DNA from 3 places in the Luteibacter sp. P4_D7_3 genome. Region 2 is predicted to be linked to each of the others. Evidence: riboswitches for the same ligand, from Rfam matches in the RefSeq annotation. Region 2 holds a riboswitch; each other region holds the start of a gene.
What was found. Region 2 has a riboswitch for cobalamin ahead of AC1DSN_RS02995 (CoA-acylating methylmalonate-semialdehyde dehydrogenase). Riboswitches for the same ligand answer to the same signal wherever they lie in the genome.

Region 1 (5,909 bases), on a different contig from region 2:
GTCTGCTTCCAGTCGGATTCACTGCACTGTGCCACAGGTGATGATTCGAACGTCACATCCGCGGCTAAGTGGCTTCCACGGGCGATCTGGCGCGTGCGGGCTACCGCCGGATACGATGCTGCCTGGGGAGGGGCCTATGACGACCATGGACATCGTGCCGGACAACGACACGCATACGTTGCGCTACCGCTCGTCTCGCGTCGAGATCTGGCGGATCTACTGGCGCGCCTGGAGAAAGAAGTTCTGGGTGATCCATGTGATTGTCGCCGCCGACCTTGCCTGGCTTTGCAGCAACAACACACTGGTGTCGATGGCACTGTGGTTTGCGGTTTGGCTCCCCGTCGTCGTTATCTGCCTCGCGGCATTTCCCCAGATCATGTTCAAGCCTCAGGAGCGCACGTTGCACCTGACGCCCGAGGGATGGTCCACCACGATTGGACGCAAGTCCGGGTCGAAGCCCTGGAAGGAAATCCGCGGCATGGCGGAGACGCCTGAAGGCTTGGTCATCGTAGGAGCCAACGGAAACGCCATGGTGGTTCCGCAGCGTGCCTTCAGTGACGAGTTCCATCGGGCCGCCGTGGTTGCCGACGTGAGAAGCTGGTTTGCTGCCTCGCGAACGGCCGCCTGAGGGATCACGATGTCGCCGACAACCGTCCTGACGCTCGCACGGCACAAAAAAAACGGGCGCCAAATTGGCGCCCGTCTTCGTGTCACCTGTCGCGAACCGCTTACTTACCGCGAGCAGCCTTCACGCCAAGACCCGCGGCATCGCGCAGGATCTCGGCCTTGTCGGTCTTCTCCCACGAGAACGCCGTGAACGTGTTGCCGTTCTTGTCGGTCATCTCGTAGGGCTTGCGGCCGAAGTGACCGTTCGAAGCGGTCTGCTGGTACATCGGGTGCACCAGGTCGAGCATCTTGATGATGCCGAACGGACGCAGGTCGAAGTGCTTGCGGATCAGCTTCTCGATCTTCTCGTCGGCAATCTTGCCGGTGCCGAAGGTGGTCACCGAGATGGACGTCGGCTCGGCGACGCCGATGGCGTAGCTGACCTGGATTTCGCAACGGTCGGCGAGGCCGGCCGCGACGATGTTCTTGGCGACGTAACGCGCGGCATAGGCAGCCGAGCGGTCGACCTTGGACGGATCCTTACCCGAGAACGCACCACCACCGTGACGGGCCCAGCCGCCGTAGGTGTCGACGATGATCTTGCGGCCGGTCAGGCCGCAATCGCCCACCGGGCCACCGATGACGAACTTGCCGGTCGGGTTGATGTGGAACTTGGTGCCCTTGTGCAGCAGCTTCGCCGGCAGCACGGGCTTGAGGATCAGCTCGCGCACGCCTTCGATGAGGTCCTTCTGCTTCACGTCCGGATCGTGCTGGGTCGAGAGCACGACGGCGTCGATGGCGACGGCTTCGCCGTTCTCGTAGCGCAGGGTGACCTGGCTCTTGGCATCCGGGCGCAGCCACGGCAGCGGCGAGTTCTTCTTCTTGCGGACCTTGGTCTGCTGCTCGACGAGGCGATGGGCGTAGTGGATCGCCGCCGGCATGTATTCGCTGGTCTCGTTGGTGGCATAGCCGAACATGAGGCCCTGGTCGCCAGCGCCCTGTTCTTCCGGCTTCTTGCGGTCCACGCCCTGGTTGATGTCCGGGGACTGCTTGCCGATGAGGTTCAGCACGCCGCAGGTTTCGCCGTCGAAGCCGACTTCCGAGGAGTTGTAGCCGATGTCGAGGATGACCTTGCGGGTCAGCGCTTCGAGGTCGATCCAGGCGCTGGTGGTGATTTCACCCGCGACGATGGCGACGCCGGTCTTCACCAGCGTCTCGCAGGCCACGCGGGCACGCGGGTCCTGGGCCAGGATGGCGTCCAGAACGGCGTCCGAGATCTGGTCGGCGATTTTGTCCGGATGGCCTTCGGAGACCGACTCGGAGGTGAAGAGGAAGTTGCTCATCGCAGGTATATATCCTTCTTTACGGATAAAGAGATAAATGGGGGCGCGCCATGATACACGGCCTTTGCCGGGTTTGCAGAGGGAAGGGTACGCCGGGGTGGTGACGATTGCATGGATGTTCAGGCGCCCGGGCCGTCCGAACGGCTGCGCGGTGCCTGGTGGGAGCCGCTTCAGCGGCGATCCGGGGGCGCCAGGGCGTTGCCCGATGGCGCGGGATCGCCGATAAATCGGCTCCTACCAGGCGGGTGCCGTCAGGCCACGGCGGCCAGGCGCTCCCGGGCGGCCTTCGCCACCGCCACCATGCCCTTCAGGGCCTCGGAGACCTCGGGCCAGCCTCGGGTCTTCAATCCGCAGTCGGGGTTCACCCAGAGCTGGTCGGGTCGGAGCACCTGGAGGGCCCGGGCGAGCAGGTCGGCCATTTCGACCTCGGTCGGCACGCGGGGTGAATGGATGTCGTAGACACCCGGACCGATCCCATTGGGATACTTGAAGCGGGTGAACGCGTCGAGCAACTCCATGCGCGACCGGCTGGTCTCGATCGAGATGACATCGGCATCCATGGCGGCCACGGCCTCGATGATGTCGTTGAACTCCGAGTAACACATGTGGGTGTGCACCTGGGTCGAGTCGCTGACCCCACCGGCCGTGATGCGGAACGCATCGACCGCCCATGCCAGGTAGGCGTCCCACTCCGCGCGACGCAACGGCAGACCTTCACGCAACGCCGGTTCGTCGATCTGGACGATGCCGATGCCGGCCTTCTCGAGGTCGTGCACTTCGTCGCGCAAGGCCAGGGCGATCTGCCGGCAAACGTCCGATCGGGGGAGGTCGTCACGCACGAACGACCACTGCAGCATCGTTACCGGGCCGGTGAGCATGCCCTTCATGGGTCGGTCGGTGAGAGACTGTGCATACGCCGACCACGCCACGGTCATCGGTGCGGGACGCGCTACATCGCCATAGATGATCGGCGGCTTGACGCAGCGCGAGCCGTAGCTCTGCACCCAGCCGAGCGACGTGAACGCATAACCGGCCAGCTGCTCGCCGAAGTATTCGACCATGTCGTTGCGCTCAGGCTCGCCGTGCACCAGCACGTCGATGCCGGCCTCTTCCTGGAAGCGAACGACACGCCGCACTTCGTCGCGCAGGATGCCGGTGTACGCATCGTCGTCGAGCTTGCCCGAACGGTGGGCGGCGCGGGCGATACGCAGGTCGTTGGTCTGCGGGAACGAGCCGATCGTCGTCGTCGGCAGGTCGGGAAGGTCGAAGCGCTCACGCTGCACGGCCGCGCGGAAGGCGAAGGCCGAACGACGCTGGCCGAACTGTGGGGTGAGCTGGCGTACGCGGGCGCGAACGTCGGCACGGACTACCTCGCCAGAGCTCTGGCGGCCGACGACGATCTCGTGCTGGCGATTCAGCGTTTTCCGCGCGGCTTCGTCGCCCGCGACGGCATCCGCGTAGCGACGCAGCTCGGCGATCTTCTGCCGCGCGAACGACAGCCATTCGGCGAGGTGTGACGGCAGGTGCTTTTCTTCGGAAACGTCGATCGGCACATGCAGCAGGGAGCACGACGTCGACAGCCACAGGCGATCGCTGCCGAGGCGTGCGAGCAGGCGATCCACGCGGGGAAGGATGGTCGCCGGATCGCTCAGCCAGATGTTGCGGCCATCGAGGACGCCGGCGGAAAGGACCCGGTCGGCCGGCAGGGCATCGAGTACGGCGTCCAGCTGGTCGGGCGCACGGGCAAGATCGACGTGCAGGCCGGCAACCGGCAACGATGTGGCAAGTTCGAGATTGGCACCGAGCTCACCGAAGTAGGTGGCGAGCAGGACGCGCACGCGGCCGTGTGCGGCGATAGCCGCGTAGGTGCGCCGGAAAGCCTCGCGCCACTCCGCGTCCAGATCGAGCACGAGCGTCGGCTCATCCACCTGCACCCAATCGGCGCCTGCCGCTGCGACGGCATCGACGACACTCAACCATGCCGGCAACAGGGCGTCGAGAAGAGCCAGCGGATCGCTGCCATCGACGGTCTTGGACAGGCGCAGGAAGCTGACGGGCCCGAGCAGGACAGGGCGTGCGACGTGACCGGCGGCGATGGCCTCGCGGTATTCGGCGACGACCTTGTCCGGGCGTGCCGTGAAGAATTGTCCCGCCTCGAGCTCCGGGACGATGTAGTGGTAGTTCGTGTCGAACCACTTGGTCATCTCCAGGGCATGCAGATCCACATCGCCGTCCTGATGGCCGCGGGCCATCGCGAAATAGCCCGCCAGGGGGTCGCGGGAGGCGAGTTCGCGGTAGCGCGCGGGGATGGCGTCGACCAGCACGGCCGCGTCGAGCACGTGGTCGTAGAGGGAAAAGTCGTTTACCGGGACACTGTCGGCCCCGGCGTCGCGAGCGAGCTTCCAGTGGCGCTGGCGCAGTTCGCGCGCGACGGCGAGCAGTTCGTCGGCGCGGCTTTCTCCCTTCCAGTGGCTCTCGAGGGCGCGCTTGAGTTCGCGGCGTCGGCCGATGCGGGGGAAGCCCGGGTAAGTTACGTGTGGCATGGATAATTCCTCTTCGTGGCAAAGAGGAGGGAAGGGCGGCTGGTCGCGAACGCACGCGGACTGCCGCGACGAGGCATGGCAGGCGTGGGGCGTCATGCAGGCTAGCCGTCGACCTTCGCCCCCGCGGGCGAACCGGATGCCGCCCCTTGCGGAGCGCCCATCCAGGTCGGGCGGACCGTCCGCGCCCATGACGGCGCGAACGGTCCGGTCGGCGGCAGGTCTTCGGGCTCGTGGATGTGGCACCGGGCTGGTGCCGCCTTGTTCGTCGCTTCCCGGATCCCGTTCGATCCAGTGCCTGTGACGGACTCGTCTCCACATACCGCTGCGGGGCAGCGCCGGATTGACACCGGCTTCCCTCTTGGCTTTATCTCTCTATTCGAATAAAGAGATAAAGACCGCTAACGGGCGGAAAATTAGCCGTATGGACGCCTGAAGTCAATCGATGGCGATGCATCGCCTCGACATCCTGGCGGCGACCATGTGCCGACACCCAGGGAGCGCCACATGACCGCAAGACACATCGTGATGGCGACGGTCGGCTCGCAGGGCGACCTTTTCCCGTTTCTGGCCGCGGGGCGGGAGCTTCGGCAGCGTGGGTATCGTGTGACGATTGGCGCCCACGGCATTCATCGGGACGCCGTGGGCGAGGCGGGGCTCGATTTCGTGCTCGCCAGCGGCATCGCCGAGCCCGAAGACAAGGCGGCGTTCGCGGCGAGGGCCTTTCATCCCTGGCGCGGACCGCGCTTCGTGGTTCGCGACCTCGCCGCCGCGGACGTCGCGAGCAGCTATGCGGCGCTCGCGCCCGTTTGTGCCGATGCGGATGCCATCGTCACCTCCACGCTGGCGTTCGCCGGACAGATCCTTGGCGAGACCCGACGGATCACCTGGCTATCGGCGGCGCTGTCGCCTGCCGTCTTTCTTTCTGCCTTCGATCCACCCGCCACGGGCATCGAGTGGCTGGACCGGTTCCTGCGATCGTCGCCCCGGCGTGGTGCCTGGGTGCGTCGCATCGGCGAAACGGTAACCTCGCCCTGGACGAAAGCGGTGCGAAGCTTCCGGCAATCGCTGGGGCTCGCAACGGTGTCCGCGTGGGGCGATCCGTTTCATCGCGGTCAGCACGCGCGCGATGGCGTGCTGGCCATGTACTCGCCCTTGCTGGGCCGCCCACCACCGGATTCGCCCGCACACACCGTGGCGACGGGCTATTGCCGCTACGTGCCGTCGGGGGATGTGCTTCCGCCAGATCTGGCCGCGTTCCTCGATGCCGGGGACGCTCCGTTGGTGTTCACCCTTGGCTCGGCCGCGGTGCACGCCGGTGAGGCCTTCCTTCGCGAAAGCATGACGACGGCGGCCGCGCTGGGTCGTCGCGCCGTACTCCTGACAGGATCGCCCGAGATGCGTGCGCGCCTGCCCGTCA
Region 2 (11,341 bases):
GCCCCGGCCGGTTTCTCGCGGAACGAACTCAAACCCGTCAGCTCCGCCTCGATGTCATCGAACATCGGGCCGATGCTGGTGACCAGCCGTTGCCCTGCTTCCGTCGTCGACACGCTGCGCGTGGTGCGGGCGAGCAGGCGCACGCCGAGACGGCCCTCGAGTTTGCGGATGGTGTGGCTAAGCGCCGACTGGGTGGTGTCCAGTTTCGCGGCCGCGCGGGTGAAGCTGCCTTCCCGGGCAACGGCAAGGAAAGCGACGAGGTCGTGGAGATCCTTGCGCATGACACGTGAAACCCACTCATGAATGGCGCAAGGATTTTAGCATCCGGAACACCCGTGCTGGGCTACAGCGAGGAATCGCCCCATTCCGGCACCCCCTGGGAGTCGATTCATGAATTCTGGCTATGAGACCAAGCCGGTTTGACCGGCTAGTCGCGTGAGCACCGGGCCCCTAGATTGGTCAGCTCACAGAGGACACGACATGCAGACACGCAAACTCGGATCGACCGGCCTCGAAGTTTCCGCCATCGGCCTCGGCTGCATGGGACTGCGCTTCGGCTACGGCCCCGCCACCGAACGCGAACCGGCCATCGCCCTGATCCGGGCGGCGGTCGAGCGCGGGGTAACCTTCTTCGATACGGCCGAGGTCTACGGCCCGTTCACCAACGAGGAAGTCGTTGGCGAGGCACTCGCCCCCTTCCGCGACAAGGTGGTGATCGCCACCAAGTTCGGCTTCGACGTTGGCGGTGTGCCAGGCGCACTCAATAGTCGCCCCGAACACATCAGGGCCGTTGCCGAGGCCTCGTTGAAGCGCCTGCGCACCGATGTGATTGACCTGTTCTACCAGCATCGCGTCGACCCGTCCGTACCCATCGAAGAGGTGGCCGGCGCGGTCAAGGACCTGATCGCCGAAGGCAAGGTGAAGCACTTCGGCCTGTCGGAAGCGGGCGTGCAGACCATCCGCCGCGCTCACGCCGTGCAGCCTGTGGCGGCCCTGCAGAGCGAATACTCGCTGTTCTGGCGGGAGCCGGAAGCCGAAGTGATGCCGACCCTGGAAGAACTCGGCATCGGCTTCGTTCCTTTCAGCCCGCTGGGCAAGGGCTTTCTTACCGGCAAGATCGACGCCGCTACGAGCTTCGACAGCAAGGACTTCCGCAACAGCGTGCCGCGTTTCTCTGCGGAGTCGCGCAAGGCGAATCAGGCACTCATCGATCTGCTGGGTACCATCGCAAACGCGAAGCACGTCACGCCGGCACAGATCGCGCTCGCCTGGCTGCTGCACCAGAAGCCATGGATCGCGCCGATTCCGGGCACGACCAAGCTGCATYGACTGGAAGAGAACCTAGGTGCGGCCGACCTCGCACTCAGCGACGAGGATCTGCGCGACATCCACGACTCGGTCTCGAAGATTCCGCTGCAGGGAGAGCGTTATCCGGCCCACCTGCAGGCGCTCGTCGGCCGCTGAGTTCTACCGCACTGCAGCTTGAGCGGTTCGGCCACCCGGCTACACTCGGGAGATCACAGGTGTCCTGTCGTCGCTTACGCGGCGCGCAGGGTGAAACGGGAAGCCGGTGCGGATCGCGAGATCCTATTCCGGCGCTGCCCCCGCAACGGTAAGCGAGAACACCCGACGAGAGACCACTGCGCTAGCGCGGGAAGGTGTCGGGGTGGTGCGGTACGCATCGCTCGCAAGCCCGGAGACCGGCCTGTGCAGGCGCCTTAGGGTGCCTCCTCGGGTGTTGCGGCGGGCAACCGGACGGGCTGATACGGCGCGGCCACCCGCTGCTCCGGGTCCTCTTGTCTGCTCCGCAGCACCCATTTCGCGGGTGAGCGTACGGAGCAGGACCATGAACAAGCTGGACTCAGTTGCGGCCGATGTCGCGACCGTAAAGTTGCTGATCGACGGCGTCTTCGTCGAATCCCAAACCACCGAATGGCGCGATGTCGTCAATCCCGCCTCACAGGCCATCCTCGCGCGCGTGCCATTCGCCACGGCTGACGAGGTGAACGCTGCCGTTGCCGCCGCCACGCAAGCGTTCAAGACCTGGCGCAAGACGCCCATCGGCGTACGCGCGCGTATCTTCCTCAAGTACCAGCAACTGATTCGCGAGCACATGGGCGAGCTGGCCACCCTGCTCAGCGCCGAACAGGGCAAGACCCTTCCCGACGCGGAAGGCGACGTGTTCCGGGGCCTCGAAGTGGTCGAGCACGCGGCCGCCATCGGCAACCTGCAGCTGGGCGAACTCRCCAACAACGTGGCCGGCGGCGTCGACACCTACACTCTCCTGCAGCCGATTGGTGTCTGCGCGGGTATCACGCCGTTCAATTTCCCCGCGATGATTCCGCTGTGGATGTTCCCGATGGCGATCGCCACCGGCAACACCTTCGTGCTGAAGCCGTCCGAGCAGGACCCGATGGTGACGATGCGCCTGGTGGAACTGGCGCTCGAAGCCGGCGTCCCGAAGGGCGTACTCAACGTGGTGCACGGCGGCGAAGACGTGGTCAACGCGATTTGCGACCACGCCGATATCAAGGCGGTGTCCTTCGTCGGCTCCACGCGTGTCGGCACGCACGTCTATCACCGTGCATCGCAGACCGGCAAGCGGGTGCAGTGCATGATGGGCGCGAAGAACCACGCCGTGGTGCTGCCCGATGCCAACAAGGACCAGACGCTCAACGCGCTCGCGGGCGCGGCGTTCGGCGCGGCGGGACAGCGTTGCATGGCGGCTTCGACCGCGGTGCTCGTCGGCGAGTCGCAATCCTGGATAGCCGACCTCGTAAGCAAGGCGAAGACGCTGAAGGTCGGCGCAGGCAACGCCGCCGATACCGATGTCGGCCCACTGATTTCCTGTGCGGCGCGCGAGCGCGTCGAGGCCTTTATTGCCTCGGGTATCGAGCAAGGCGCCATCCTCGAGCTCGATGGCCGCAAACCGCGGGTGCCGGGCTTCGAGGACGGCAACTTCGTCGGTCCGACCATCTTTTCCGGCGTGCGACCCGGCATGCGCATCTACGACGAGGAAATCTTCGGGCCGGTGCTGGTCATCCTTGCCGCCGACTCGCTCGACGACGCGATCGCGCTGGTCAACGCCAATCCGAACGGTAACGGCACGGCCGTGTTCACCCAGTCCGGTGCCGCTGCGCGTCGCTTCCAGGAAGACATCGACGTGGGCCAGGTGGGTATCAACGTGCCCATTCCCGTCCCGGTACCGCTGTTCTCCTTCACCGGCTCGCGCGCCTCGAAGCTGGGCGACCTCGGCCCCTACGGCAAGCAGGTCGTCATGTTCTATACCCAGACCAAGACGGTGACACAGCGCTGGTTCGACGACGACACGCTACACGTCGGCGTCAACACCACCATCAGTCTCAAGTGATGGCCGCGGTCATGGATATTCCCCGGACACCACCGCCACAAACGGACCTGAGCGAAGACCAGCTCGCGTTTCGCGATGCCGCGCACGCGTTCGCCCTGGCCGAGCTTGCGCCACATGCGGCGCGCTGGGACGCAGAGAGCGAGTTCCCGCGTGAGGCGATAAGCAGGGCCGGCGACCTTGGTTTCTGCGGCCTTTACGTTGACGAAAAGGCCGGTGGCACGGGGCTCACGCGCCTGGATGCGACCATCGTCTTCGAGGAACTCGCTGCCATCGATCCCTCGACGGCCGCCTTCATCAGCATCCACAACATGGCCACCTGGATGCTCACCGCACACGCGACGCCGGCCCTACGCGACATATGGGGACCGCTTCTCGCCAGCGGCACGAAGCTGGCGTCGTATTGCCTCACCGAGCCGGGCGCCGGCTCGGATGCCGGGTCATTGAAAACCCGGGCCGAGCGTGACGGCGACTCGTATGTGATCAGCGGCAACAAGGCGTTTATCTCCGGCGCCGGAGCGACGGACATGCTGGTGGTGATGGCACGCACCAGTGAAGGCGGCGCACGCGGCATAAGTGCCTTCGCGGTGCCGGCGTATTCTCAGGGTATCGGCTATGGGCGCAATGAGGAGAAGCTGGGCTGGCACAGTCAACCGACGCGAAGCGTGAGCTTCGACGGCGTGCGTATTCCCGCGGACCATCGACTGGGTGCCGAAGGCGAAGGTTTCAAGATCGCGATGAAGGGACTCGATGGCGGGCGCCTGAACATCGCTGCATGCTCGCTCGGCGCCGCCCAGGGCGCACTGGATGCAGCCCGTCGCTACATGGGTGAGCGCAAGCAGTTCGGCAAGAAGCTGGGGGAATTCCAGGCCTTGCAGTTCAAACTTGCCGACATGGCCACGCAGCTCGTCGCCGCACGCCAGATGGTGCATACGGCGGCACGCAAGCTGGATGCCGGCAGCAGCGATGCGACCGTATGGTGTGCGATGGCCAAGCGCTTCGCCACGGACGCCGGTTTCACCATCTGCAACGATGCCCTGCAGATTCATGGCGGCTATGGCTACATCCGCGAGTACCCGATCGAACGGCTGTTGCGCGATTCCCGCGTGCACCAGATCCTCGAGGGTACCAATGAAATCATGCGCGTTATCATCGCGCGTCACCTGCTCAATACCGAAGAGGAACTGCGATGAGCGACACCGCGACGCGCTACACCGGGCTTACGCTGGAGATCGACGGCCACGTGGCCATCGTCACGCTGGCCAATGCCCCAGCCAACGCCTGGACCCGCGATAGCCTGGTCGCCTTGCGCCACCTCGTCCACGACCTCGACGCCAACCGCGATATCTATGCGCTGGTGGTCACGGGCGAAGGCGAGAAGTTCTTCTCGGCCGGCGCCGACCTCAAACAGTTCGCCGATGGCGACAAGGCCGTGGCGCGAGAAGCCGCTCGCCGCTTCGGCGAAGCGTTCGAGGCCTTGTCCGCCTTCCGCGGGGTGAGCATCGCAGCGATCAACGGTTACGCCATGGGCGGCGGTCTCGAATGCGCCCTCGCCTGCGACCTGCGCATCGCCGAGGAACAGGCTCAGCTGGCGTTACCCGAAGCTGGCGTCGGATTACTGCCGTGTGCGGGTGGCACGCAGAACCTCGCGCGTCTGGTCGGCGAAGGCTGGGCCAAGCGAATGATCCTGCTGGGTGAGCGAGTGGATGCGGCAACGGCACTGCGCATCGGTCTGGTCGAAGACGTCGTGCCGAAAGGCGAATCGCGCGCTCGCGCCATCGCCTGGGCGCTGCAAGCCGGCAAGCAGAGTCCGACCAGCGTCGCGGCATGCAAACGGCTGGTCCAGGCCACGCGCACGCAAACCCACGCCACGGCCCTGGTCAGCGAACGCGAAGCCTTCGTGGATCTGTTCGACAGCCAGGACCAGAAGGAAGGTGTGCTCGCCTTTCTCGAAAAGCGCGCACCGACGTGGAAGAACGCATGAGCGACGTGACTCTCCCGCCCTCGGCCGAAGCACCGGTGCTCTTCGAGGAACGTGTTGCCGGTAACGGCAAACGCATTGGCGTTGCCACGCTCAACGCACCGAAGACCCTCAACGGTCTTTCACTCGACATGGCACGGCTGCTCGACGAGCGGTTGCGCGCTTGGGCTGGCGACGAGGCCGTCGCCTTGGTCGTGCTGCAAGGCGCCGGTGAGAAAGCGTTCTGCGCGGGGGGCGACCTGCACAGCCTGTATCGGTCCATGCGCGACTACGAAGCCAGCGGTAGCGGCGACGTGAGGAACAACGCCTACGCCAGTGACTTCTTTTCGGTGGAGTACCGTCTCGACTACCTGATCCATACATATCCGAAGCCCATCCTTTGCTGGGGCCACGGTATCGTCATGGGCGGCGGCATCGGCTTGATGGCAGGCGCGAGCCACCGGGTGGTGACGGAGCGCTCGCGCCTCGCATTCCCGGAGATCACCATCGGCCTGTATCCGGACGTCGGCGGTAGTTTCCTGCTGCACCGGGTGGCGGAAAAGGCGGGCATTTTCCTTGCCCTCACAGGCGCGCCCCTGAACAGTGGCGACGCCATTCATGCCGGCCTCGCCGACGTGCAGCTACCGGTAGCCAGTCGCGAGCATCTCGATGCGGCCCTGCTCCTTGCCGCATGGTCGGACGATAACCAGCGCAACGCGCCCCTGCTCACGGAGGTGCTCGAGCGCTTCGCCGTGCCGCCGACGTCCGGTCCTTTGCAGGACCACCGCGCCGCGATCGCGTCTGCCTGTGCACACGGCGACCTCGGCATGGTCGTTGCCGCGATCCAGGCCATGCCAGGCGACGATCCATGGCTGGTCACGGCGAGGCAGACGCTGGACGCGGGTGCGCCCGGTTCCGCACGATTGGCCTTTGAATTACAGCAGCGCGCTTCGCATCTGTCGCTGGCCGACACCTTCCGCCTCGAATACGTGGTCTCCCTGCGCTGCGCCGCCCACGGCGACTTCGCCGAAGGCATCCGCGCCTTGCTGATCGACAAGGACCGCACGCCGCGGTGGCGTCCGGCGACCCTGGCCGACGCGACGCCGACGTGGGTCGCACCCTTCTTCATTGCGCCCTGGAACGCCGGCGAGCATCCGCTGCGCGACCTGGGCAACGACACCGCTCCGAGGAATGAACGATGAGCCGCATCGCCTTTATCGGCCTGGGCAACATGGGTGGCCCGATGGCTGCCAACCTGCTCAAAGCCGGGCACACGCTGCATGTTTTCGACCTTGCCGCCGAGGCGGTTGCACAGGCCGTATCCCACGGCGCAAGCGCCGCGAACACGGCAACGGACGCCGTGCAGGGCGCGGAGGTCGTGATCTCCATGCTGCCGGCCAGTCGCCATGTCGAAGGGCTGTACCTGGGTGAGTCCGGGCTGCTCCGGCACATTGCCGATGGCGCACTGGTGATCGACTGCAGCACGATCGCTCCCGCGTCGGCGCAGAAGGTCGCCAGGGCGGCTGGCGAACGTGGGCTGACCATGATCGATGCGCCGGTTTCCGGTGGCACGGCGGGTGCGGCAGCGGGCACGCTCACCTTCATCGTGGGCGGCGAGAGGGACGCGCTGGAGCGGGCGCGCCCCGTGCTGGCCAACATGGGCAAGAACATCTTCCACGTCGGCGCCAGCGGTGCGGGCCAGGTGGCCAAGCTGTGCAACAACATGGCGCTCGGGGTCATCATGGCGGTCACCGGCGAGGCGATCGCGCTCGGTGTCGCCCACGGACTGGACCCCGCCGTGTTGTCGCAGATGATGGCCGTGAGCACGGCCCGCAGTTGGGCCACCGAAGTCTGCAATCCCTGGCCGGGTGTTCTGGAGAACGCACCTGCCTCGCGCGGCTATACCGGCGGCTTCGGCAACGACCTCATGCTCAAGGATCTCGGACTCGCGGCAGAGGCGGCGATGGGCGTGGGCGCATCGATTCCGCTCGGCGAACTCGCGCGCAATCTCTACGCCATGAACAGCCAGGCGGGTCATGGCGGGCTGGACTTCTCCAGCGTCGTGAAGCTCGTCGCAAAGCCCTGAGGACAGGGCGCTGGCGTGGCATGTGAGCCGATTAAACGATATATTCGGCTCATTTGATGAGCCGAATAGCATCGGCATTCGGCTCATCGGGTCAGAGAGAGGCGACATGACCGACCCCCAATGGATCTGGCAACACACTGACTGGCCGGCCTTTCGCTGGCACGGTGACGGTGTGCCAGCCCTTTTGCGAGCGTGCCAGTTGGCTCAGGGACGCCTACTGGGCGCGGTGGGTTCGGCCGGTGCCGAGGCGGGTCTCGAAACCGAGTTGGATTCCCTCCTCCAGAACATCATCACGTCCTCCGCCATCGAGGGCGAGCCACTCAACGCGGCCTCGGTACGGTCATCGCTGGCAAGGCGACTCGGGCTCCAGGGTGAGATGGATGGACGCAGCACGCCGCGCAGCGAGGGCCTGGCCGAGCTGATGCTTGACGCCACCCAGCACTACACGCAGCCGCTCGACCTCCCGCGGCTGTTTCATTGGCACCACCTGTTGTTTCCGGCGCGGGAGACATGGCTTCCGGTACGCATCCGTATCGGTGAGCTCCGGGGTGACGCGCCGATGCAAGTCATTTCCGGCCGCCTCGACAAGCCGACCGTGCACTTCGAGGCCCCGCCACGCGAGGGCCTGGACACCCAGGTCAACGCCTTTCTCGCATGGTTCGAGTCGAGTGCGCGGACATCGACGCTCGACCCACTCCTGCGCGCCGGCATTGCCCACTTCTGGTTCGTGACGCTACATCCCTTCGACGACGGCAACGGGCGACTTACGCGCGCGATCACCGATCTGGCACTGGCCCAGGCGGAACATCAGGCCATCCGCTTCTACACCATGTCGGCCAGCATTCTTGCCGACCGCTCCGGCTACTACCGCGTGCTCGAACAGAGCCAAAAGGGCGACCTCGACATCACGGAATGGCTGGTCTGGTTCCTGCAGACGTTGCTGAACAGCCTCGAGCAGGCACTGTTGCGCATCGACCGCGTGCTCGACAAGGCGCGGTTCTGGCGCGAGCACGGAGACCACGTGCTTACGGCGGAACAGCGCAAGGTGATCAATCGTCTGCTCGATGGTGGTGAACGCGGCTTCGCCAATGGCATCAACGCCTCGCAGTACCAGGCCGTGGCAAAAGTCTCGAAGGCCACGGCGACGCGTCACCTGGGCGACCTCACGGAAAAAGGTCTACTGCGCCGACTCCCCGGCGGGGGCCGCAGTACGCGCTACGAGATCGATTGGGCGGAGCGCTCGATGCGATGACGACGAGGCTCTCTGCGAAAGCACCGCGCATGGCGACCTTCGGATCCGCGATCCGTCTCTGGCTTGGCATGTTGCTCATTGCCGTCATCGCGGTACTCGCGTCCGTGCTGATCGGCGGCGGAGACTCGACCGTCGCCGCATCGTGGCAGGGCCTCGTGTCGTCGATGGATACGCCCATGCATTCGATCATCTGGGAACTGCGCCTGCCCCGCTCCATCGCGGCGTACGGCGTGGGAGGCCTGCTCGCGATGTCGGGCTGCCTGATGCAGATCCTGGTACGCAACCCGCTGGCCGATCCCTATACGCTCGGCCTTTCCGGCGGGGCCTCGGTGGGCGCCCTGGGCGCCATGCTGGGGGGACTTGGCGCCGTGCTGATCGCCGCGGGCGCGGCGTCAGGCGCGCTGCTCGCCTGCCTGGCCGTGTTCGTGCTCGGCCATCGCGATCTGTTGTCCCGCCAGCGTGCCGCGCAACGCGAAGACTCCACCGACCTCATCCTGATCGGCGTGATGCTGGCGTCCGGCTTCGGCGCCATCGTCAGCATGATGCTGGTGCTGGCGCCGGACAAGAACCTGCGCGGCATGCTGTTCTGGATGATGGGCGACCTCAGCGGCGTGGCCAATCCGTTGCTCCCCGTGGTCAGCCTGTTGCTTGGCGTGCTGTGCGTCGTACCGCTCGGGCGGCAGCTCAACCTTCTCGGTCGCGGCGAAGAGTCCGCCAGCGCGCTTGGCGTTCGCCCCAACGTAGTGAAGTCCGCGATCTTCGTCATCGCTTCGCTGGCGACCGCCGTCGCGGTGACGACCGCCGGTACCGTGGGCTTCGTCGGGCTGGTGGTTCCGCATGCGCTGCGCCGTGTCATCGGCAATGACCAGCGCGTGCTGATTCCCGCGTGCGCGATTGGTGGCGGCATCGTTGTCGTCGTGGCCGACACGATCTCGCGGATCGTCGCCGATCCCATCCAGCTACCGGTCGGCGCCGTCATGGCGGTAATCGGCGTACCGACCTTCATGTTCCTGCTGGTGAAGCGCCGATGAGCAGCGTTCTCGCCACTGAGGCCGTCAGCCTCTCCGTACGAGAACGCATGCTGGTGCGCGAGTTGAGCATGCGCGTCGAACCCGGCCAGGTCTGGTGCGTGCTCGGTCCGAACGGGGCGGGCAAGTCGACCTTGCTGCGTGCGCTTGCCGGCCTGCGCGAACCCGACCAGGGACGCGTGCTGCTGGGCGACCGCGATATACGGGCGTACCGGCCGATCGAGCTTGCCCGCCTGCGTGGCTTCCTGCCGCAATCCATCGTCGACGCCTTCAGTCTTACCGTGATGGAAGCGGTGGTCGCCGCACGGCACCCTCGGCTGCCGTTCTGGGCATGGGGCGACGAGGATCTCGAGCCGGCGCAGCGTGCCCTGCGCACCTTCGAACTGGAATCGTTGGCGGAGCGCGACGTGACGACCCTCTCCGGTGGCGAGCGCCAACGCGTGAACATCGCCGCACTCTTCACCCAGGATGTCGACGTGATGCTCCTCGACGAGCCTCTGTCGTCGCTGGACCTGCATCACCAGATGAAGACCCTGCACGAGTTGTTGCACACCGCGGCGCATGATGGAAAATCCGTGGTGTATACGGTGCACGACATCAACCTGGCTTTCCAGCACGCGACGCATGCCGTGCTCCTGGACGGCAGTGGCGGTGCGCTTGCCGGCTTCACGGACGAGGTCATCACCAGCGAACATCTGTCGGCTGCCTTCCACCATCCCATCCACGGCGTAACACTCGACGGCGAACGTTTCTTCCGTGCCGGACGCCTCAACGGACGTTCCCCATGATTCGCGCCCTTGGCCTTCTCGCCCTTTTTATCGCCAGCGCCGCCAGCGCCGACGTGACGGTGACCGACGATGCGGGACGCACGGTCACGCTCAAGGCTCCCGCCCATCGCATCGTCAGCCTCGCACCGAACATTACCGACGCACTCTTCGCCGCCGGCGCAGGGTCCTACGTCGTGGGCACCTCCCGCTTCAGCGATCATCCGGACGAAGCGAAGAAGGTGCCAATCATCGGCGACGCCACGATGATCGATCTGGAGCGGATCGTCGGTCTCAAGCCGGACGTCATCGTCGTCTGGCGAAGCGGCACGCCGGCGGCACAGGTGGAGAAACTCAGTCGGCTCGGCATTCCGATTTTCTATTCGGAGACGACGCGTCTCGCCGACGTCGCACCCGCCACGCGACGTTTCGGGAAGCTCGCCGGCACGCAGGACGTAGCCGATCGGAACGCGGCGGCTTTCGACGCCTCGCTGGCGAAGCTTCGCAGCGACTATGCCGGCAAGGCACGTCTGAAGGTCTTCTACCAGATATGGGACCGTCCCCTGATGACGATCGGCCGTGCGCAGATCATCGATGACGCGCTCGACCTTTGCGGTGGTGACAACATCTTCGCCGACCTCTCGCAGGCAGCGCCCACCGTCACGCGCGAAGCCGTGCTGGCGCGCGATCCCGACGTCATCATCAGCGGCGACGGCGGCGGCCACGACGACCTCGCCGTATGGCGCCAGAGTGGTTTCCTGAGTGCGGTGAAGCACGACAACGTGATGACCGTCGATACCCCCACACTCGCCTCGCCCTCGCCCTCCATCCTCGCCAGTGTGGATGTGCTGTGCCGCCGGCTGGACGAAGCCCGTGCCCGAAAC
Region 3 (11,341 bases), on a different contig from region 2:
AAGTCGAACGGGTTCTTCGAGCCGTACTTCTTCGGCATGTCCAGCTGCACAAGGCGCTGGTCGGCGCAGTACTCGAGGTACTGGCGCATGTCGGTGACCGACAGGCCGGCGACGCCGCCCGAGAGCACGTCCTGGGCGAACAGCGTTTCGCAGGCGATGGCGTCTTCGAGCATCGCTTCGACCTGCATGCGCATCTCGTCGTCGAACAGATCCGGTTCCTGCTCGCGCACGGTGCGTACGACTTCGAAGGCAAAGGCCATGTGGCCGGACTCGTCACGGAACACCCAGTTGGTGCCCGAAGCCAGGCCGTGCAGCAGACCGCGCGAACGCAGGTAGTACACGTAAGCAAACGCGGCGAAGAAGAACAGGCCTTCGATGCACGCGGCGAAGCAGATCAGGTTGAGCAGGAACTGGCGACGGTGTTCGCGGGTGTCCAGGCGGTTGAGGCCCTGGATGGAGTCGATCCACTTGAAGCAGAACTCGCCCTTCGCTGCGATGGACGGGATGCTCTCGATCGCCGCGAATGCCCTGTTGCGCTCCGACGGTTCCGGGATATAGGTGTCGAGCAGCGTGAGGTAGAACTGCACGTGCAGCGCTTCCTCGTAAAGCTGGCGCGAGAGGTACATGCGCGCTTCGGGCGAATTGATGTGCTGGTAGAGATTCAGCACGAGATTGTTCGACACGATCGTGTCGCCGGTGGCGAAGAAGGCCACGAGGCGATGGATGAGGTGGCGATCCGCGTCCGACATCTTCGACTTCAGGTCCGACGTGTCCAGCGAGAAGTCCACTTCTTCCACCGTCCAGGTGTTGCGGATGGCGGAGCGGTACATCTCGTAGAACTGCGGATACTTCATCGGCCGCAGCGTCAGTTCGAAGCCGGGGTCGAGGATGTTGGAGTCGCGGGTGATCGGTGCAGCGGACATCGGGTACCTCTGGAAAGAATGAGCGGCTTTTGTGGGAGCCGCTTCAGCGGCGATGGGTGCTTGCGTCGGTCTGGCCCGCTGCCGCGGGATCGCCGGCAATAGCCGGCTCCCACAGGTTTCCGGTACCCCTATCGCCGATGAATCGGCTCCTACATTTCTCTACTGTTACTGGCAGGCTTCGCAGTACTCGGGGTTCTCCAGCGAGCAGAACACCGCGGCTTCGGCCTGTTCCTGTGCATCCGCGGCCGGGGCGATCGGTGCCTGCACGGCGGCCGGGGAGCTGACCGTGGTCTTGGCAATACGCGTAGCCGGACGCGAGCGCAGGTAGTAGGTCGTCTTGACGCCGGACTTCCACGCGTACATGTACATGGAGGAGAGCTGGCCGATGTTCGGGTTCTCCATGAAGAGGTTCAGCGACTGGCTCTGGTCGATGTACGCACCGCGCGCGGCGGCGAGGTCGATCAGCGCCTTCTGCGGCAGTTCCCAGGTGGTGCGGTACACCTCGCGCAGCCGTGCCGGGATCGCCGTGATGCCCTGCACCGAGCCTTCGGCGAGCTTGATCTGGTCGCGCACTTCGCCGGTCCACAGGCCCAGCGTCTTCAGCTCGTCGACCAGGTAGCGGTTGACCACCAGGAAGTCGCCCGACAGTGTTTCGCGCTTGAACAGGTTCGACACCTGCGGCTCGATGCACTCGTAGCAGCCGGCGATCGAGGCGATGGTTGCCGTCGGCGCGATGGCGATGAGCAGCGAGTTGCGCAGGCCCTTGGCCTTGATCTTCTCGCGCAGATCGGCCCAGCGGCCGTCGGCATCGGTCGGCGTGGCGGCCGGCCAGTAGTCGAACTGCATTTCACCGTTGGCCGAACGGGTTTCTTCAAAGCCCGGTAACGGGCCGTCGCGCTCGGCGATCTCGTTCGACATCGACAGCGCGTGGAAGTAGATCTCTTCCTGGATACGCGTCGACAGCTTGCGGGCTTCTTCCGAATCGAACGGCAGGCGCAGCTTGAAGAAGACATCCTGCAGGCCCATCACGCCGAGGCCGACCGGGCGCCACTTCATGTTCGCCGTCTTCGCCGTGGCGATCGGGTAGAAGTTGAGGTCGATCACGCGGTTGAGCTGGCGAACGGCGGTGCGCACGGTGGTGGCGAGCTTGTCGTAGTCGAACTGGCCATCCACCACGTGGCGGGCGAGGTTCACCGAGCCGAGGTTGCACACGGCCGTCTCGCCTTCCGAGGTCACTTCGAGGATCTCGGTGCACAGATTGGACAGGTGGATGACGTTCTGCGGCAGTGCGGTCTGGTTGCTGGTCGCGTTGGAGCGATCCTTGAAGGTCATCCAGCCGTTGCCGGTCTGGGCCAGCGAACGCAGCATGCGGGCGTAGAGCTCGCGTGCCTTGATCGACTTCGACGCGAGGCCTTCGGCTTCGGCCTTTTCATAGGCGGCGTCGAAGGTCGGGCCCCAGGTGTCGACGAAATGCGGGACGATCTTCGGATCGAACAGCGACCAGTCGCCGTCCAGTTCCACGCGGCGCATGAACAGGTCGGGGACCCAGTTGGCCAGGTTGAGGTTGTGTGTGCGGCGCGCGTCGTCGCCGGTGTTCTCGCGCAACTCGAGGAACTCCTCGATGTCCGCATGCCAGGATTCCAGGTACACGCAGGCCGCGCCCTTGCGCTTGCCGCCCTGGTTCACCGCGGCAACCGAGGCGTCGAGCGTTTTCAGCCAGGGCACGAGGCCGTTCGAATGGCCGTTGGTGCCTTTGATCAGCGAACCGCGCGAGCGGATGCGCGAGTAGGCCAGGCCGATGCCGCCAGCGAACTTCGATAGCTGGGCCACGTCGCCATACTTGGCGTAGATGGATTCCAGCGCGTCCTGCGGGGAGTCGAGCAGGAAGCACGACGACAGCTGCTCATGCGCGGTGCCGGCGTTGAACAGGGTCGGCGAGCTGGCCAGGTACTCCAGCGACGAGAGCATGCGGTACAGCTCGAGCGTCTCGGCCACGTCGTTGCCGCCGAGCGCGCAGGCGATGCGCATGAAGAAATACTGCGGCGTTTCGATCACGAAGCGCTTGGTCGGGTGGCGCAGCAGGTAGCGGTCGTACACCGTGCGCAGGCCGAAATACTCGAAGCGACGCGAACCGGTCGTGTCGATCGCATCGTTGAGCTTGCGCGCGTTGATCTGCACGAAGTCGCGGAGGCGCTCGTTGAGGATGCCCAGGTCGAAGCCGGTCGAGATCGACTGCGAGAAGGACTGGATGTCCTGGCCCGACACTTCCTTGTCGACGAACGCGGCGAGCAGGCGCGCGGCGAGCTGGCCGTATTCCGGCTCTTCGGCCGTGAGCGCGGCCGAGGTGCGGATCGACAGCTGGTCGAGTTCCTGGGTGGTGGCGCCGTCGTACAGGCCGCCGATCGTCTTCAGCGCCACGCGCATCGGATCGACCGCAAACAGGCCATCGGCGCTGCGCGTCACCGCGCGCACGATTTTGTTCACGTCGACCACTTCGTGGCCGCCGTTGCGCTTGGTCACGCGCATCTGTCCGGGGTTGTGCGGCGGCGTCAGCGCGAAGGCCGGCGGCGCGTCGTTCTTGTAACCGGCGGCAGGCGCCTTGTCGGTTGCTGCGGAGGGAGTGGCGGCCGCGTCGGCCGTCTCGGTGCGCTCGCGCGCTGCGGAATCCATCGTCGTCATTGTGTTGGCAGCCCCATGGCCTTGGTCAAACCTCCGTCCCGAGGGTCGGCTCGATGCGATGGGGGCAAAACACGGGAAATGTCGGGGACGGAGCGCCTTTGAAGGCCTCCGGTCCGCGACGTGCTTCCCCGCGGAAGCCGTCACCACTATCGAGGCCTCTCGGGCACCGATTGCTGGCAGGTCTTCGGACTCGTGGACGTGGACCTTGCGGTCCGCCTACCCGTCGCTTCCCAGTCCCCGAAGGACCAGTGCATTGAACGGGATCGTTTCCACTTACCGCTGCGGGGCAGTTCCGGATTCACACCGGTATTCCCTATTAAGTCCGACGGGCAGTCGCGCCTCTCCGGACACCAACGAGACACACGATATAGCTGGCGAAGGGGTGCGTCAACACAAGATGTAGGGTGTTGGCGTAGGTGGTTGATCGGCTGGGGAGTCCCTGTTGTCAAGCGTTTTTCGACGGCTCGCCAATGAAGGTTCTGTGAAGGCCGTCTACACAAAGGGAACCACAATGAACCGATAAAATCGCCGCCCACCAGCCTCCCACGATTGCTCGACAGATGCCCTCATCGTTCGCATTGCAGGACCAGACTCTCCTTTCCCATGCGCTCGATGCCCTGCCATTTGGCTTTGCGGCCGTGTCGGCTTCGGGAGAGCTGCTCTACGCCAACGCCTGGGTGACCGCCCGCTTGCGCGAACACGAGCCTTCGGGGTTCCTCGGCCTGTGGGACCCCGACAGCCGCGATCGCCTTGTCGCGGCGCTGCCGCTGGTCATACCAGGCAACGGCGTGCGCGAGCTGGCCCTCGCCACGGTCGATGGAGCCCACGTGCGGGTATCGCTCGAAGCCCGGCCGGGTTTGCCAGCCACCGCGGCGGTGACGATCCGTTCGGCGGGAGAGGGCACCGACGGCTCCGGTGCCGCCGAAGATCGCCGCGTTGCCCTGATCGAGATCGGCAACCTGCTGCGCGATCTGGAAGATCCGATCGATATTGCCTACCGTGTCGCCGAGGTACTCGGCCGGACGCTGAAGGTGAGCCGGGCCGGCTACGGCACGATCGACCCGGTGGCCGAAACCATCACGGTGGAGCGAGACTGGAATGCGCCAGGGATCCAGACCCTCGCCGGCGTACTGCACTTTCGCGACTACGGCAGCTACATCGATGAGCTCAAACGTGGCGTGACCACGGTGATCACCGACGCCCGGACGGACCCACGCACGGCTGCCACCGCCGATGCCCTGGCCGGCATCACCGCCTTGTCCTTCATCAATATGCCGGTGACGGAACGGGGCGGCTTCGTCGCCCTCCTGTACCTCAACCACGCGGACCCTCGCGACTGGTCCGAGGAAGAGATCAGCTTCGTCAGCGAAGTAGCCAGCCGCACGCGCGTGGCCGTGGAACGGCGCCGTGCCGAGCACGAGCTCCGGCTACTGGCCAAAGATCTCGAGCGCCAGGTCGTCGAGCGTACCTACGAGCGCGACCGGGTCTGGACTCTCTCCAGCGACATCCTGGTCGTGGCCGACACCGACACCCGCCTGCTATCGGTCAATCCGGCGTGGACAACCATCCTGGGCTGGAGCGAGCGCGACACGTTAGGTCGTTCCTATCTCGACTTCGTTCACCCGGAAGACATCTCGCGCACCCAGGACGAAACCGGCCACCTGGCCGATGGCGAGACCACGCTTCGCTTCGAGAACCGCTATCGCACCGCCGACGGTGGCTTGCGCACGCTCTCGTGGCGAGCGGTGCCCAGCGAGGGCCTGATCTTCGCCGTGGCCCGTGACGTCTCGGCTGAGCGTGACCGCGAAGCAGCGCTGGACGTGGTCCAGGAGCAGTTGCGCCAGGCGCAGAAGATGGATGCGATCGGTAACCTCACCGGCGGCGTGGCCCACGATTTCAACAACCTCCTCCAGGTGATCAGCGGCAATCTGCAGTTACTCGCCGCCGACGTCTCCGGGAACGAACGCGCGGAGCGTCGCGTCGCCAATGCCATGGCGGGTGTCACGCGCGGCTCCAAGCTTGCCGCACAGCTGCTCGCGTTCGGTCGCCGCCAGCCGCTGGCACCCAAGGTCGTCAACATCGGTCGCTTCGTCCGCGACATGGACGAACTGTTGCGCCGCGCGTTGGGCGAGGCCATCGAGGTGGAAACCGTGATCGCCGGCGGGTTGTGGAACACCCTGGTGGATCCCTCGAACGTGGAGAACGCGCTGCTCAACCTCGCGATCAACGCGCGCGACGCGATGAACGGACAGGGTCGCCTCACCGTCGAGGCAGGCAATGCCTTGCTCGACGACGCTTACGCCAAGGGCCATGCCGACGTCCGCCCGGGCCAGTACGTGATGCTCGCCGTGACCGATACCGGTACGGGCATGCCGCAGGAGATTCTTGGACAGGTGTTCGAGCCGTTCTTCACCACCAAGCCGGAGGGGCGCGGTACGGGGCTGGGCCTGTCCATGGTCTACGGCTTCGTGAAGCAGTCCGGCGGGCACGTGAAGATCTATAGCGAGCCGGGCGAGGGCACCACGGTGAAGATCTACCTGCCGCGCTCGACCCAGGGCGAAGACCGCGTGGTCGAGCTCGACGAGGAGGGCGTACGCGGCGGCGATGAAACCGTACTCGTCGCCGAGGACGACGAAGCCGTGCGCGACACCGTGGTCGGTCTGCTCACCGACCTGGGTTACCGCGTGCTCAAGGCGCGCGATGCGGAAAGCGCACTGTCGATCATCGAAAGCGGCATTGCGATCGACCTGCTGTTCACCGACGTCGTCATGCCGGGTCCACTGCGTAGCCCGGAACTGGCGCGCAAGGCGGTCGAGCGGCAGCCTGGCATCGGCGTGCTTTTCACCTCCGGGTACACCGAAAACGCCATCGTGCACGGCGGCCGCCTGGACGAAGGTGTGGAGCTGCTGAGCAAGCCGTATTCCCGCGAGGCGCTGGCGCGCAAGATTCGCCATGTGCTCGCCGGGCGCGTACCGCGCGCGCCGGTCGGCCCCCTGGCCGCGCCAGCACCCTCGTTACCCCCGCCCCATGGCCTTCCGGCGTCCTTGCGCATCCTGGTAGTCGAAGACGATGCGCTCATCCGCATGGCAGTCACCGAGATGCTGGAAAGTCGTGGGCATACGGTCTACGAAGCCGGGGATGGTCACGAAGCCATGCGCTTGCACGGTGCGGAAGCCATCGACATCCTGCTCACCGATGTCGGCCTGCCCGGGATGAACGGCGTGGAAGTGGCTGAGCGCATGCGCGAGGTGCAGCCGTCGCTGCCAGTGCTCTTTGCCACTGGCGACCAGACCGCCAATGGCGTCCAGCGCGACGCGCGCACGGCGATCATCGTCAAGCCGTATGGGGTCTCCGATCTGATCGATGCGATCGGACGGATTACGCGGCCGGCGTAGGCTCAAGGCAACATATGCCCTCCGGTCACCCCGTAGGTCTCCCCGGTAATAAAGCTGGCCTCCTGCGAAGCCAGCAACACATACACCGGCGCGCACTCCACCGGCTGTCCGGGTCGCTTCAGCGGCACGTTCTTGCCGAACTCCACCAGCTTCTCCTGAGGCTGTCCGCCGCTAGGCTGCAGCGGCGTCCATACGGGTCCCGGCGCCACCGCGTTCACGCGGATGCCCTTCTCGGCGACCTGTTTGGCCAACGCCTTCGTGAACGCGACGATCGCCGCCTTCGTCGGCGCGTAATCGAGGAGGATGTCCGACGGCTCGTAGGCCTGGATCGAGGCGGTGTTGACGATGGCGGCGCCGGGCGGCATGTGCGGTAACGCGGCCTTGCACAGCCAGAACAGCGCGAACACGTTGGTCTGGAATGTTTCCTGGAACGCCGCACTTTCCAGCTCGTCGATGGACTTGGCAAACTGCTGGCGTCCGGCCACATTGGCGAGGATATCCAGGCCACCCAGCTCCTTCACGGCCTTCGCGATCAGTTGTTTGCAGAACGCCTCGTCCTTCAGGTCGCCGGGCACGCCGATCACGGTATGGCCTTCGCCTGTAAGCAAACCGATCACTTCGTCGGCGTCTTTCTGTTCCGAGGGCAGGTAGTTGATCACCACGCTGGCGCCTTCACGCGCAAAGGCGATCGCCGCCGCGCGTCCGATACCGGAGTCGCCTCCGGTGACCAGCGCCTTGCGATCCTTCAGGCGGCCATTGCCGCGATAACTGGTTTCGCCGTGATCGGGGCGCGGCACCATCTCCCTGGCGAGGCCGGGCGCGGGTTGCGGCTGCTTGGAGAAGTCCGGCTGCGGATACTGCGTGCGCGGGTCGCGCATCGCATAAGGGTCGTACGTCGCGTGCTTTGCCATGGGGAAAACCTCTGGGGGAGGCTTTCCGGTTTACGGGGCGGAACGTCCATGTCCCGTCCACGTCATGTCATTTGCCCATGCCGCCGAGCATGCTCTTGCCCTGCTTGAGCACGGCTTTACAGACCTTGTGCGTGAGCTTCTCTTTCATGTCGCCAGTGGGCGAGTTGTCCGAGCCGACCGCGCCGCCAAGGTCGAGGGTCTTGCCATCCTTGGACTTGAGCAAGCCCTTGGCGCCGTCGAGATAGCCCGCGTCCTGCGTTGGCGCGGCAGCGGCCGTGGACGACTTGCCGCCGAGCTTGCCCAGCAGCTGGTCCTTCACCCCCGAGGCGCCACTGTCGCCCCCGAGGTAGTTGTTGGTCACGCAATACTGCAGGATGCCAGCGGCATTGCTGGTACTGCCCGATGTCAGCGAACTGGTAGATCCACCCATCATCCCCTTAAGGCTGTCGAGCTGCGCGGCGGAGGCAGCGCCCGAGGCGACGGTGAGAGTGAGGGCGATACCGGCGAGGACGGTCTTCATGACGTTGGCTCCGGAATTTCGAGGTCCGGAAGGGATAAACCTTCGCGCGTTAGATGGATGTATGCGACCGGAGCCGCAGCGCCTTCCTGGCCGGTTATGCTCGGACGTTTCATCCCCCGACAGGTCCCGGCCTTGCCAAGCATCCGCCCTCTCGTGCTCGCCATCGTCCTCGCGCTCCCCGTGGGACTTTCGCCCCCCGTAGGAGCCGCTTCAGCGGCGATGGGTGCCGGCGTCACGGTCCACGCCCCCCGCGTCGAACGCACGGATACACCGACCTACGTCGACGCCACGACGCCGCGATTCTCCTGGCTCATCGACTCCCGCACCAACGGCACACGACAGATCGCCTACCGCATCATCGTGACGCACGAAGGCCGGCCGGTATGGGACAGCGGTAACGTAAGTTCGGCGCGTTCCTTCGACATCGACTATGCCGGCCCGGTCCTGCAGCCAGGCCAGCGTTACGAATGGCGTGCAGACATCCGTACCACCGACGGCGGTGGCAGCGTGGCATCGCACTTCGATACCGCGCTCGACGAAGCCGGTTGGCATGGTGCGCAATGGATCGGCAAGGCCGACCCGGAAAGCCTTCCGGCACCGTTGCTGCGCAAACCGTTCCACGTCGAGGCAGGTGTCGAGCGGGCGACGCTCTACGTCGCAGCGGGTGGCTACGCCGACCTCTCCATCGATGGTCGTCCCATCAGCGACGCCGTGCTGGCCCCTGGTTTCACCGATTACGACAAGCGCGTGGAGGTCGTAGCCACCGATGTCTCGCTGACGTCGGGCGAGCACGTGCTCGCTGCCGAACTCGGTCGCGGCTTTTATGGCATGACCAATCCCAATGTCTGGCATTGGGAGCGCGCGCCATGGCATGGGCAGCCGCGCATGCGTACCCTGCTGCGCGTGCGGTACGCCGATGGGCGCGTACAGGACATCGTCAGCGACGATAGCTGGCGGGTTGCCGACGGCCCTACGCGGGTCGACGATCTCTACGGTGGCGAAACGTACGACGCACGGGAAACGATGCCCGCAACGTGGATGCCGGCTACCGTGCTTCCCGCACCACGAGGCAAGCTCGTGGCACAGACGGAACAGCCGATCCGCGTAACCGACACGCTGCACGCCACGTCCGTCACGGAGCCGAAGCCTGGCGTCTTTGTCTTCGCTTTTGCGCGCGTCATCGCAGGCTGGGCGACGTTCGACGCGACGGGGCCGGCAGGGACGACGATCACCGCGCACTACGGCGAGAAACTCATGCCGGACGGCACGGTGGATGCGCGGGATGAACACCACTACTTCAAAGCAGGCTTCCAGACGGATCGCCTGACGCTTGCCGGCAATCACGAACCATGGCATCCGCGCTTCTCCTACAAGGGCTTTCGCTACGTGCAGGTTGAAGGCTGGCCGGGCGGCGAGCCCGCGCTCGGTGCCGTTACGGCGCAGGTCGTTCATACCGACGTCGACGTCACCGGACGCTTCGAAAGCGCCAACCCGCTGCTCGACTGGATCCATCGCGCCGCGGTCGACACCCTGCTCAACAACCTGCATGGCATACCCACCGACACGCCGATGTACGAAAAGAACGGCTGGACCGGCGATGGCATGCTCGGTGCAGATATGTTCCTGCGCAACGTCGATGCCGATCGTTTGCTGGCGAAGTGGGTGCGCGATATCGCCGACACGCGCAAAGCGGATGGCGCACCGTTGCTGATCGCGCCGAATCCCGGCTGGGGCGATGTTCGCGCACCCACGTGGCATGCCGCCTATGTGCTCGTGCCCTGGTCGCTGTGGATGCATGCCGGCGACCGTCGTCCCATGGAAGAGCACGTCGACGGTATCGCGCGTTACGTGGCGATGGAGAATGCGCGTTCTCCCGGCGGCATCGCCGACACTGAACTGGGTGACTGGGTGAGCCCGGAAACCGATCCGGGCGGCGAGAACGCACCCGAAGACAAGCGTATCGCCGCCACGGCCTACCTGTACCGGATGCAGCGGGTGACCGCCGGGATGCTTCGTGTGCTGGGCGACACGACACGGGCGGCTCGCTTCGATGCGCAGGCGGATACTGTGCGGGACGCTTTCAATGCGCACTTCCTGGATCGCGCGGCCGGCCGTTATCGCGGCGACGGCGACCAGGGCTACCGGCAGGCCCACAACCTGCTGGCGCTGGCCTTTGGACTGGTGCCCGACGGGTTGCGCGATCGCGTTGCCGCCGGTGTGGCGGCGGATGCGAAGGCTCGTGGCGATCATCTCGATACGGGTGCCTTGGCAACCAAGATCATCCTCCCCGTGCTCACGTCCACCGGTCACGTGGATGAGGCCTGGCGTATCGCGACGCAGGTCACGTTTCCCAGCTGGGGCTACTGGCGAGACAACGGGGCGACCAGCCTGTGGGAGCACTGGAAGCTGGCGTCGCGTTCGCGGGGGCACTATTTCCTCGGCACCGTCGACGACTGGCTGTTCGGCGACGTCGCCGGACTGCGGCCGCTGGCGCCGGGTTGGCAGCGTATCGAGGTACGGCCGGCCGCTACCGCCTGGCTGGACCATGCCTCCGCCGCCGTGATGACGCCTTATGGCGAGGCCTCGGTGGCCTGGCGCAAGGTGGACGGACGGGTGGAACTGGATGTGCATGTGCCGGTGGGGGCCGAGGCGGTGGTGGGATTGCCGGGGCGGTCGGACGCGGTCGTCGGGTCGGGCGACCATCATTTGTCCGCTCCGTAGGCATCGCCGATGAATCGGCTCCTGCCTTGTTCATAAAAGTGCCGTAAAGACCTGCGATTTCCCGCCGCTAATGCATAGACGGGGAAGTAGAGCAGGGTGACGGTCCATGTCCGCATTGAAGAACTGGTTCGGCCGCACGACGTTGAACACGCGGGTGTGGATGGTCATGACCGTGCTGGTGCTGGGCCTTGT

Region 1: linked by a shared signal. The riboswitch ahead of metE (5-methyltetrahydropteroyltriglutamate--homocysteine S-methyltransferase) and the one ahead of AC1DSN_RS02995 (CoA-acylating methylmalonate-semialdehyde dehydrogenase) in region 2 are both predicted to bind cobalamin.
Region 3: linked by a shared signal. The riboswitch ahead of AC1DSN_RS00380 (ribonucleoside-diphosphate reductase subunit alpha) and the one ahead of AC1DSN_RS02995 (CoA-acylating methylmalonate-semialdehyde dehydrogenase) in region 2 are both predicted to bind cobalamin.

The regions. Positions count from the first base shown of each region.
Region 1 covers NZ_JBFUIT010000016.1:7,889-13,797, reverse strand. The annotation lists gene AC1DSN_RS03330 (alpha/beta fold hydrolase) at 1-22, opposite strand, end outside; gene AC1DSN_RS03325 (YcxB family protein) at 137-628, shown strand; gene metK (methionine adenosyltransferase) at 729-1,949, opposite strand; gene metE (5-methyltetrahydropteroyltriglutamate--homocysteine S-methyltransferase) at 2,201-4,492, opposite strand; cobalamin riboswitch at 4,689-4,907, opposite strand; gene AC1DSN_RS03310 (glycosyltransferase) at 4,997-5,909, shown strand, end outside.
Region 2 covers NZ_JBFUIT010000014.1:1,472-12,812, forward strand. The annotation lists gene AC1DSN_RS02985 (LysR family transcriptional regulator) at 1-281, opposite strand, end outside; gene AC1DSN_RS02990 (aldo/keto reductase) at 481-1,464, shown strand; cobalamin riboswitch at 1,505-1,723, shown strand; gene AC1DSN_RS02995 (CoA-acylating methylmalonate-semialdehyde dehydrogenase) at 1,847-3,370, shown strand; gene AC1DSN_RS03000 (acyl-CoA dehydrogenase family protein) at 3,382-4,560, shown strand; gene AC1DSN_RS03005 (enoyl-CoA hydratase) at 4,557-5,351, shown strand; gene AC1DSN_RS03010 (enoyl-CoA hydratase/isomerase family protein) at 5,348-6,529, shown strand; gene mmsB (3-hydroxyisobutyrate dehydrogenase) at 6,526-7,413, shown strand; gene AC1DSN_RS03020 (Fic family protein) at 7,520-8,665, shown strand; gene AC1DSN_RS03025 (FecCD family ABC transporter permease) at 8,695-9,696, shown strand; gene AC1DSN_RS03030 (ABC transporter ATP-binding protein) at 9,693-10,481, shown strand; gene AC1DSN_RS03035 (cobalamin-binding protein) at 10,478-11,341, shown strand, end outside.
Region 3 covers NZ_JBFUIT010000001.1:82,313-93,653, reverse strand. The annotation lists gene AC1DSN_RS00385 (ribonucleotide-diphosphate reductase subunit beta) at 1-923, opposite strand, end outside; gene AC1DSN_RS00380 (ribonucleoside-diphosphate reductase subunit alpha) at 1,089-3,593, opposite strand; cobalamin riboswitch at 3,761-3,972, opposite strand; gene AC1DSN_RS00375 (hybrid sensor histidine kinase/response regulator) at 4,163-6,997, shown strand; gene AC1DSN_RS00370 (SDR family oxidoreductase) at 7,000-7,908, opposite strand; gene AC1DSN_RS00365 (DUF2501 domain-containing protein) at 7,976-8,428, opposite strand; gene AC1DSN_RS00360 (family 78 glycoside hydrolase catalytic domain) at 8,561-11,149, shown strand; gene AC1DSN_RS00355 (methyl-accepting chemotaxis protein) at 11,256-11,341, shown strand, end outside.